Regions from separate parts of the Pseudophaeobacter sp. TrK17 genome, predicted to be linked through region 2. Evidence: riboswitches for the same ligand, from Rfam matches in the RefSeq annotation. Region 2 holds a riboswitch; the other holds the start of a gene.
The links. Region 2 has a riboswitch for cobalamin ahead of JZI28_RS09795 (aromatic ring-hydroxylating dioxygenase subunit alpha). Riboswitches for the same ligand answer to the same signal wherever they lie in the genome.

Region 1 (4,351 bases), 1.4 Mb from region 2:
GCGGTGCCGTTGCCACCCTGCGCAACCGGCGCGCCGTGAGGCGCGCCACCGGATGCCATGGGCGCTCCGTCAGGAGCGCCGCCGCCCGCCGCAGGCGCACCCATGCCCTGCATGGGGCCAGAACGCCCTGTGCCAGAGCCGCCTGTGCCATAGCCAGTCGTCGCCATTCCACCGCCGGGGCCACCGTTAGGGGGCGGCGGAGGCGTGTCCTGCAATTTGCGGATCAGCTCTTCCGGGCTGGGCAGGTCGGCCACATGTGTGAGGCGGATCACCGCCATTTCAGCCGCCATCATCGCATTTGGTGCAGCGGCGACTTCTTCCAGTGCTTTCAGCAGCATCTGCCACATCCGGGTCAGAACCCGCATCGCCAGGGCCTCTGCCATGTGCTGGCCACGGGCGCGTTCATCCGGGCTGACGGTGGGGTCTTCTGCCGCGTCAGGGGTGATTTTCACCACTGAGACCCAGTGGGTGATCTCGGCCAGATCGCGCAGGACCGCCAGGGGATCAGCGCCTTCGGCATATTGCGCGCCCAGCTCTGTCAGGGCACCGGCGGCATCGCCGCGCAGGATCATGTCCATCAGATCCAGCACCCGCCCCCGATCGGCCAGACCCAGCATGGCGCGCACCTGATCGGCGGTGGTTTCGCCGGCGCCATGGGAAATGGCCTGATCCAGCAGCGAGGTGGCATCGCGCACCGAACCTTCGGCGGCGCGGGTGATCAGGGCCAGGGCATCCTCGTTGATCTCGGCGTTCTCAGCAGTGGCGATCTTGCGCATCAGGGCGATCATCACTTCCGGTTCAATCCGGCGCAGATCATAGCGCTGGCAGCGCGACAGCACGGTCACCGGCACCTTGCGGATCTCGGTGGTGGCAAAGATGAATTTGACGTGGGCGGGCGGCTCTTCCAGGGTTTTCAACAGCGCATTAAAGGCGCTGGTGGAGAGCATATGCACCTCATCAATGATGTAGATCTTATAGCGAGCGGATGCGGCGCGATACTGGACCGAATCGATGATCTCACGAATGTCGCCGACGCCAGTGCGGCTGGCGGCATCCATCTCCATCACATCAACATGACGGCCTTCCATGATGGCGGTGCAATGTTCGCAGACCCCGCAAGGCTCGGTGGTGGGCTGACCGGTGCCATCGGGGCCGATGCAGTTCATCCCCTTGGCGATGATCCGTGCCGTGGTTGTTTTCCCGGTGCCGCGAATACCGGTCATGATAAAGGCCTGGGCGATGCGGTTGGTTTCAAACGCATTTTTCAGCGTCCTGACCATGGCGTCCTGGCCAACGAGATCGGCAAATGTCTCGGGGCGGTATTTCCGCGCCAGGACTTGATACTGAGGCTGGCTGCTGTCGCTTGTGCTGTCGTTCATAGGTCTCTTGCCGGATTCGGAAGGCGGGATCGCGTCCGGGCAAGGTACGCGGGCTGGCGGGCTTCGTCCACCGCTGTTGACCAACTGGGGTTCGGCAGGTCAGAGTTTGGGGGCGGTGCCTGATTTTGTGCCGGGTGCTGGCCCTTGTGGGGGGCGGTTTTGCTGAGTTGTGCGGCCCCTGTTTTCAACCAGCTTTTTAACAGGGGGTGGGCTCGTGCTGCCTGGGTTGTTTGATATGAGTATGCCAATGTCCAAAAACACCGGATTTTGTAGGCGCTGCCTGATACCATCTGCCTGCGCGGCCGGACAGCAGGAAGGGGCGCGGCATGAATGATCACCTTGCTGACCAATCCGTACGATCCCTGACCCTGCATGCCCTGAGTGTCGCGGATGGCATTCTGGCGCTGTGTCCGCTGCCGGGCAGCGGTGGCGACTACAGGGGAGACATGGATCATCTGCATGACTGGCAGCCAGGACTGGTGATCTCGATGACAACCGAAGTCGAACATGTGGGCGCGGGTGCCGCGCCTTTGGGGCAGGATTTTCAGGCCATGGGGTCGCGTTGGATCCACCTGCCCTTGCCGGATTTTTCTGCCCCGACCAAAGCGATGCTGGCGCAATGGCCCGAGGTCAGCACGCTGGCCCTGCAGGCGTTGCGGGGCGGCGGCCGGGTGCTGGTGCATTGCAAGGGCGGCTGCGGGCGCTCCGGCATGGTGGTATTGCGTTTGATGATCGAAGCTGGGGAAGACCCCGACAAGGCGCTGCGCCGACTGCGTGCTGTGCGCGCCTGTGCGGTCGAGACCGAGGAACAGATGACCTGGGCGCTGGCCGCTGCAAAACGCGCCGGGACACGGAAAGCCAGAAACAAATAAGAAGGGCGAGACGCCCTCCTTAATGGCTTCGACGATGCCGGGGCTACAGGGCAGGGTGGACGGTTTGCGCTGTGGTCTGTTGAGGCAGGGGTTTTGGCAGGGCCTCACCCATGGCGCAGGGGGGCTGATGCAGTTTGGTGGTGGAAAATGCCCGGCTGTCTGGTTGGAACAGGGTATCAGCAAACAGATCCAGGGTTGCTGTATCAGCTGCTTCGCTGACGTCACAAAACACCCGAATGCGGTCATGGCTGGCAATGAACCGGGCTGGGCAATGACGGGCGCAGCCATCCAGCAGACTGTCTCCGCAGAGCTCAAATTCGGCGGATGTCACCGGGCGGGCCTTATCCAATGCCCCGGCAAGCGCCGTGAGCATCCGGCTCAGGGCCGGGCAGGGTTTGCCCAGGTGCATACAGATGCTTTGGGAAAAGTGATGTGTTTCTTTGGTCGTTGTCTGGTCCATCGCTGTCATGATGCGCCCTCCGCGCGCTGGCGGGGAAATCAGTGGCGCAGGCATGAGACCGGGCGGGGCGTCGCCCACATTCACCTCATGCACTCGCCCGGACTCCCCGTCCAGTTTCGAGTTACATTGGTGATGGCAGGTCTCCTGACTTGCGGGTCGATACGGTTTCGGTCCTTCCCGGCCGGGATTACATCCCTGTACCAGTGGTTTACCCGAAGCGCTCGCCGCTTACAGTTGCGGGGGCAGTCGCGGAGTTGGCAGGGCTGCAAAAGCCTGGCCGCACCGCGTTCCCTTTTCATTCTGGACGCAAGGTTATGCGTCGCAGAAACCATCTCTTAATCGCTATCGTTGACGGGTATGAGTCGTCAATCAAGAATTGAGAGCTTGGACAGGACGGCTGATATCGGCACACAGAAACCTGCAAGCAGCAGTCCAGCACGCAGAAATCCGCAGGGGCTGGCCTGCTGCTGGTCAGGGGACACTGTCTGGCAGGCTGCAACCGGGATCAGGCGCTGCGGTTTGCCCGGTCTTCGGTCAGGCTGGCAAACTCTGCCACACGTTGCTTGAAACGGGTGTTGATCTTTGAGCGCGCCAGTTTGAGCGATTGCAACAACAGACGCCCGGACAGGGTTTTGGCCTGCAGATTGACCTTCACCGAAAGACGGGTCCGCCGCGGAGAGAGCGCCAGAAGCTCAATCTGGCCCTTGCCTGACAGGCTGGGGCTCTCGCCATCAAACCCAATCAAGGTTGTGGGCTCATAGCTGGAAAGCTTCAGGTGCAATTTACGCGGTTTGCCGCGAAACTCGGTCTGGATATCCCAAGCCATGCCAACCTGAGGGGTCGGATCATCGCTCAGACGCTGTACCTCGATGCCGCGCCGGATTGCCGACCGTTCAAAGCTGGCAAAATCGGAAATTGCTTCAAAGACTTCAGCCAGAGGCGTGTCGACGTCCTCTTTACTCGTTAATTCCATGATATGCCGCCTGACCTGTCGTCAGCCCTTAGAGAGTAGTGTAGGATTTGGTGATAGAATAATCTCCTTAATCCAAGGTGTCCGCAAGCCAGTTTTCCAGAAGAAAATGTGCAATTGCTCCTTTTCGCGCCGGTTTGATGACAGGGTGTTCTCCTGCAAAGACAGTCATCATATCCTGACGACTGACCCAGATTGCATCTTCGATTTCCTTGGGGTCGATGGTGATGTCGCGGCTGGTGGCCCGACCGCTGCAGCCAAACATCAGTGACATGGGAAAGGGCCAGGGCTGACTGGAGAGATAGCCAACCTCAGCCACAGAAACGCCTGTCTCTTCAAATACTTCCCGCCGCACGGCAGCCTCCAGTGTTTCTCCGGGTTCCACAAAGCCAGCCAGCAGCGAATACATGCCCTCTGGCCACCCAGGGGATCGCCCCATCAGGACGTCATCGCCATGGGTGATCAGCATGATGACAACCGGGTCGGTGCGGGGGAAATGCAGCGCTTTGCAGCTGGGGCATTGGCGCTGCCAGCCGGCCTGCGTGACCAGGCTTTGACCGCCGCAGCGGGCACAGAACTGGTGTGACTGATGCCAGGACAGCAGGGCCTTGGCCGTGGCAGCCAGCTCTGCCTCCAGCGGAGACAGGCGCGCCATGATGCGGCGCAGCTC
Region 2 (4,351 bases):
GTGAGCAGCCAATCGGCATCAAATGCCTTGTCGGCCAAGAGAGCATCAAAGGCCACGCCATCGATGAGCGGTTCGACGCCCTTCATGTCGTGAGCCTGACCAGGCAGGAGTACGAAGTCAGCCAGGTTTCCTAGGGCGTCGACCAAAGCAACGATCTTGGTGGTCAATCCGCCACGCGACCGCCCGATGGCTTGATTTTGAGTCCCCCCCTTGCGCCGCTCGCCTTCTGGTGAGCCTGAACAATCGTGCCGTCGATCATTGCGTATTCGAAATCTGGATCCCCACTGATTTCCTTGAAAATTCGCTCGAATACGCCGCCCTCAGCCCATCTGCGAAACCGTCGGAACACGCTGTTCCAGTTGCCGAAATAAGCAGGCAGGTCACGCCACGGCAACCCTGTCCGCACACGCCATAGCACGGCTTCGAGAAACAGACGATTATCCTTGCCCGTCACACCCGCATCGCCCTCCTTGCCAGGCAAGTGCGGCGCGAGGCGAAGCCAGACGTCATCTGTCAACACAAACCGCTCTTCGTTCATTCAAACCTCCATTTTGGAAGCTTGAATCAGAATTCAGACCGGTTGGGAATCCTGAATGTCCACGGGCCCTAGGTCATAGCCCGGCTGCGTATATTCAAATTGTAAAATTGAATGAATTTCGTTCTGCACTATTGCGGCCTGAAAACGAGAAGGCCTGTATCGGCGATGTTGCCGCAGATTTCAGCATCTGGCATTTGAGCAGACTTGCACAAAACTACCGACATCAATTTGGCGAGCTTCCGTCAGACTCTCGCAAAACACTAGTAACTTGAACGAACCATCTGGATCCATTGGGTTTCATTTTCTATAGCCGCCATTCATAGAACCTGCAGCGAATTCACCCTTTGTCCCGCAGTCCTGCCCTCCGGCCAACTAAAATGCTGCACAACGTGTCGAATGGCTGGTTTGGTGAAGCAGCAACGCAGAACCTGGCTAGTCGCCCAAAGGCCGGCCAGGGCCGTCTCCAACGGTTGATCTCGCAGTGTCATCTTCGGTTGCTGCGTCAGCTTCAATAGCGGCTGTGAGCCCACTTTGACATCCACATGTGTAGACAACACGGGTGCACAGTAGCGGATTTCTTATGCAAACGTCTGATGATCTGATACGCGTTCCAATATGAACAAATCAGACGCTATTAAGTTTCAATCCCTCTTCGATGAAGGTGAACTATCAACACTCGCCAAGGGACTTGAGCCGTTCCTGAGAGAAGGTGATTTGGACGCCCGCTATCTCGCATGCAGCTTTTCGATTGATCCCAACGAAACCGGCGAAGCCCTTGATCTTCGGAGAATACAGGAGCTTAAGGTTCTAGCGTCGATGTGGCATAGAGCTTCCCTCGTTGATCTTGCATGGGCATATCGTCATGGGGATGATGTCGAACGCAACGAGCAAAAGTTCCAAAATTTAATGACGGCGGCGGCTCTTCTCGGCGATCAGAACGCAGCCCGGGTACTTGCCGAGTACCTTGAATTTGAACTCGGTGAGACTGGCCTAAGTTCAATTGTCGATCAGCGGAATGTTTAATCGGAGGCTGAGTAAGCTTCGAACGTAGACGGCAACTTCGTCCCGCATAGCCGACCGGTAATCCCCCCTAAAAATAGTGGTGTTCCAAAGTAGAATTTTCTCGGCAAGATATCTGAGGAGATTTATGATGAAGAATGGACGATTTAGCGACGCGCAAATCATGGCAGTGTTGAAGCAGGCGGAGGGCGGTGTGTCGGTCTCTGAGCTTTGCCGCGAGCACGGAATGAGCAGCGCGAGTTTTTACAAATGGCGGGCCAAGTTTGGCGGCATGGACGCGTCCTTGATTTCCGAGATGAAGGATATGGCGGAAGAGAACCGTCGTCTGAAGCGCATGTATGCCGAGATGAGCATGCAAAACGACCTGCTGAAAGAAGCGCTTGGAAAAAAGCGTTAAGGCCGTCTCATCGGCGAGAGATGGCCATGAATGCAGTTGCGCAATATGGGGTCAGCATAGCTCTGGCCTGCCGTGCGTTCGAGATCAGCGAGACCTGCTATAGATACAGCCCTGTGCTGAGCGATGACAACGAAGAGATCGCAGATTGGCTTGAACGCTTGACGGCTAACAAGCGGACCTGGGGCTTCGGCCTGTGCTTTTTGTATCTGCGCAACGTGCAGGGCTATGGCTGGAACCATAAACGTGTCTACCGGGTCTACTGTGAGCTGGCGTTGAACCTGCGTATCAAGCCGAAGAAACGCTTGAAGCGGGACAAGCCGGAACCACTGGCTGTGCCTGAAAGACCAAATGAAACTTGGTCCATGGACTTCATGGCGGATCAGCTGGCGGATGGCCGGTCGATCAGGGCATTAAACGTCTTGGATGACTTCAATCGCGAAGGACTGGCTATTGAGGTCGACTTCTCGCTGCCTGCTGAACGTGTCGTGCGTGCGCTGAACCAGATCATTGAGTGGCGCGGAAAGCCCCAAGCTATTCGTGTGGACAACGGCCCAGAATACGTCAGCGGGAAGCTCATGGAATGGGCTGAGAAACGCAATGTGCGGCTCGAATATATCCAGCCCGGTAAGCCCCAACAGAATGCCTATATCGAGCGCTACAACCGCACCGTTCGTGGCGAATGGCTGGGGCAATACATCTTCGAAACCATCGAGGAGGCACAGGACCAGGCAACACAATGGCTCTGGACTTACAACAACGAGCGACCCAACATGGGCATCGGCGGCATGACACCCGCCATGAAACTGAAAACGGCTGCGTGAATTCTACGGCTGGACCCAATTAAAAATGGGGGGATTACCGTGCCTTAGATACAGCACCTCCATTTCCTCTTCGAATTCTTGAATGTTCTTTCTCGGAAACAGTACGGTTTTGAACACAAAGAAGTCGTTCACAACTTAGAAAATCGACGCCCGCACAATAAACTCTTCTTGCAAGGTGCTGCCTTCCCTGCCGGGAGGGTGGAGAATTGGGAAATCGGTGAAAATCCGACACTGCCCCCGCAACGGTAAGGAAGATCAGGTTCGGCAATCGCCACTGGGAGGAGGATCCCGGGAAGGTGCCGTGACCGGGTGCAAACCTCTTCCAAGTCCGGAAACCAGCCTTGCAGATATGTCAAACCGCGGGTGGCGGTGGGGGCTCGGTTTTCGGACGTGATCCTCGCGCCTCCGGACTGTTCTCTCATGCCATCAGCCCAAACAAGGCCGCGGGGCGCGGCAGGAGAGCCAGAAGTGAATAACATTCAAAGCCTATTGGCCCGTCGAAACCCAAAACATGCATTGGAACAGGCGTTTTACACCGACCCTGAGGTCTTTCAGGCCGATCTGGAAGCCATCCACTATCGCGAGTGGCTCTTTGCTATTGCGGCCTGTGAATTGGTGAAACCTGGCGATTACGTCACCCACACCATAGGGGCATATCGTGTGATCATTGTGCGCGGTGCGGACAACCAGATCCGTGCCTTCCACAACACCTGCCGCCATCGGGGCTCTATCATTTGCAAGGCCGCAAAAGGGAACGCGCCCAAACTGGTCTGCCCCTATCACCAGTGGACCTACGAGCTAGACGGCTCACTGCTTTGGGCCCGCGATATGGGGCCGGATTTTGACCCCAAACAACACGGGTTGAAAACGGTGCATTGCCGCGAGCTTGCTGGGTTAGTCTATATCTGCCTGGCTGACGAAGCCCCGGATTTTGAAAGCTTTGCAGCGATTGCCCGCCCCTACCTCGAACCCCATGACCTGGGACAGGCAAAAGTCGCTTTCGAAAGCTCTATTGTCGAAAACGGCAATTGGAAACTGGTCTGGGAAAACAATCGCGAATGCTATCATTGTGGCGGCAATCATCCTGCCCTTTGCCGGAGCTTCCCGGATGATCCCGCGGTCACCGGCATCGAGGGGGGTGAAACACCTGCCCATCTACAGGCACATTTTGACCGCTGCGAGGCCGCAGGGCTGCCGTCGCGCTTCCATCTGGATGAGGGCGGACAGCACAGACTGGCGCGGATGCCCCTGAAAGAGGGTGCTGAAAGCTATACCATGGATGGAAAGGTCGCGGTCCGCCGTTGGCTGGGACGTGCGCCCTTTGCCGATGCTGGGTCTCTGTTGAAATTCCACTATCCTACAACCTGGAACCATTTCCTTGCGGACCACTCTTTGGTGTTTCGCGTCACCCCAATCAGCCCAACAGAAACCGAAGTAACCACAAAGTGGCTTGTCCACAAAGACGCGGTGGAAGGTGTTGATTATGATCTACAGCGCCTGACCGAAGTTTGGGTCGCCACAAATGATGAAGACCGCCGGGTGGTCGAAGACAACCAACAAGGCATCAACAGCCCA

Region 1: it holds a riboswitch for cobalamin, as region 2 does, so the genes downstream of both, JZI28_RS16575 (hypothetical protein) here and JZI28_RS09795 (aromatic ring-hydroxylating dioxygenase subunit alpha) in region 2, are expected to answer to the same signal.

Annotation. Positions count from the first base shown of each region.
Region 1 covers NZ_CP071700.1:3,501,213-3,505,563, reverse strand. Annotated here, with positions in the region: gene JZI28_RS16585 (DNA polymerase III subunit gamma/tau) at 1-1,379, opposite strand, end outside; gene JZI28_RS16580 (protein-tyrosine phosphatase family protein) at 1,706-2,251, shown strand; gene JZI28_RS16575 (hypothetical protein) at 2,295-2,720, opposite strand; cobalamin riboswitch at 2,828-3,059, opposite strand; gene JZI28_RS16570 (SRPBCC family protein) at 3,217-3,684, opposite strand; gene nudC (NAD(+) diphosphatase) at 3,752-4,351, opposite strand, start outside.
Region 2 covers NZ_CP071700.1:2,098,378-2,102,728, reverse strand. Annotated here, with positions in the region: partial or broken gene JZI28_RS09815 (IS5 family transposase) at 1-538, opposite strand, end outside; gene JZI28_RS09810 (hypothetical protein) at 646-810, shown strand; gene JZI28_RS09805 (hypothetical protein) at 1,154-1,561, shown strand; one part of gene JZI28_RS09800 (IS3 family transposase) at 1,689-1,950, shown strand; one part of gene JZI28_RS09800 (IS3 family transposase) at 1,950-2,776, shown strand; cobalamin riboswitch at 2,933-3,135, shown strand; gene JZI28_RS09795 (aromatic ring-hydroxylating dioxygenase subunit alpha) at 3,245-4,351, shown strand, end outside.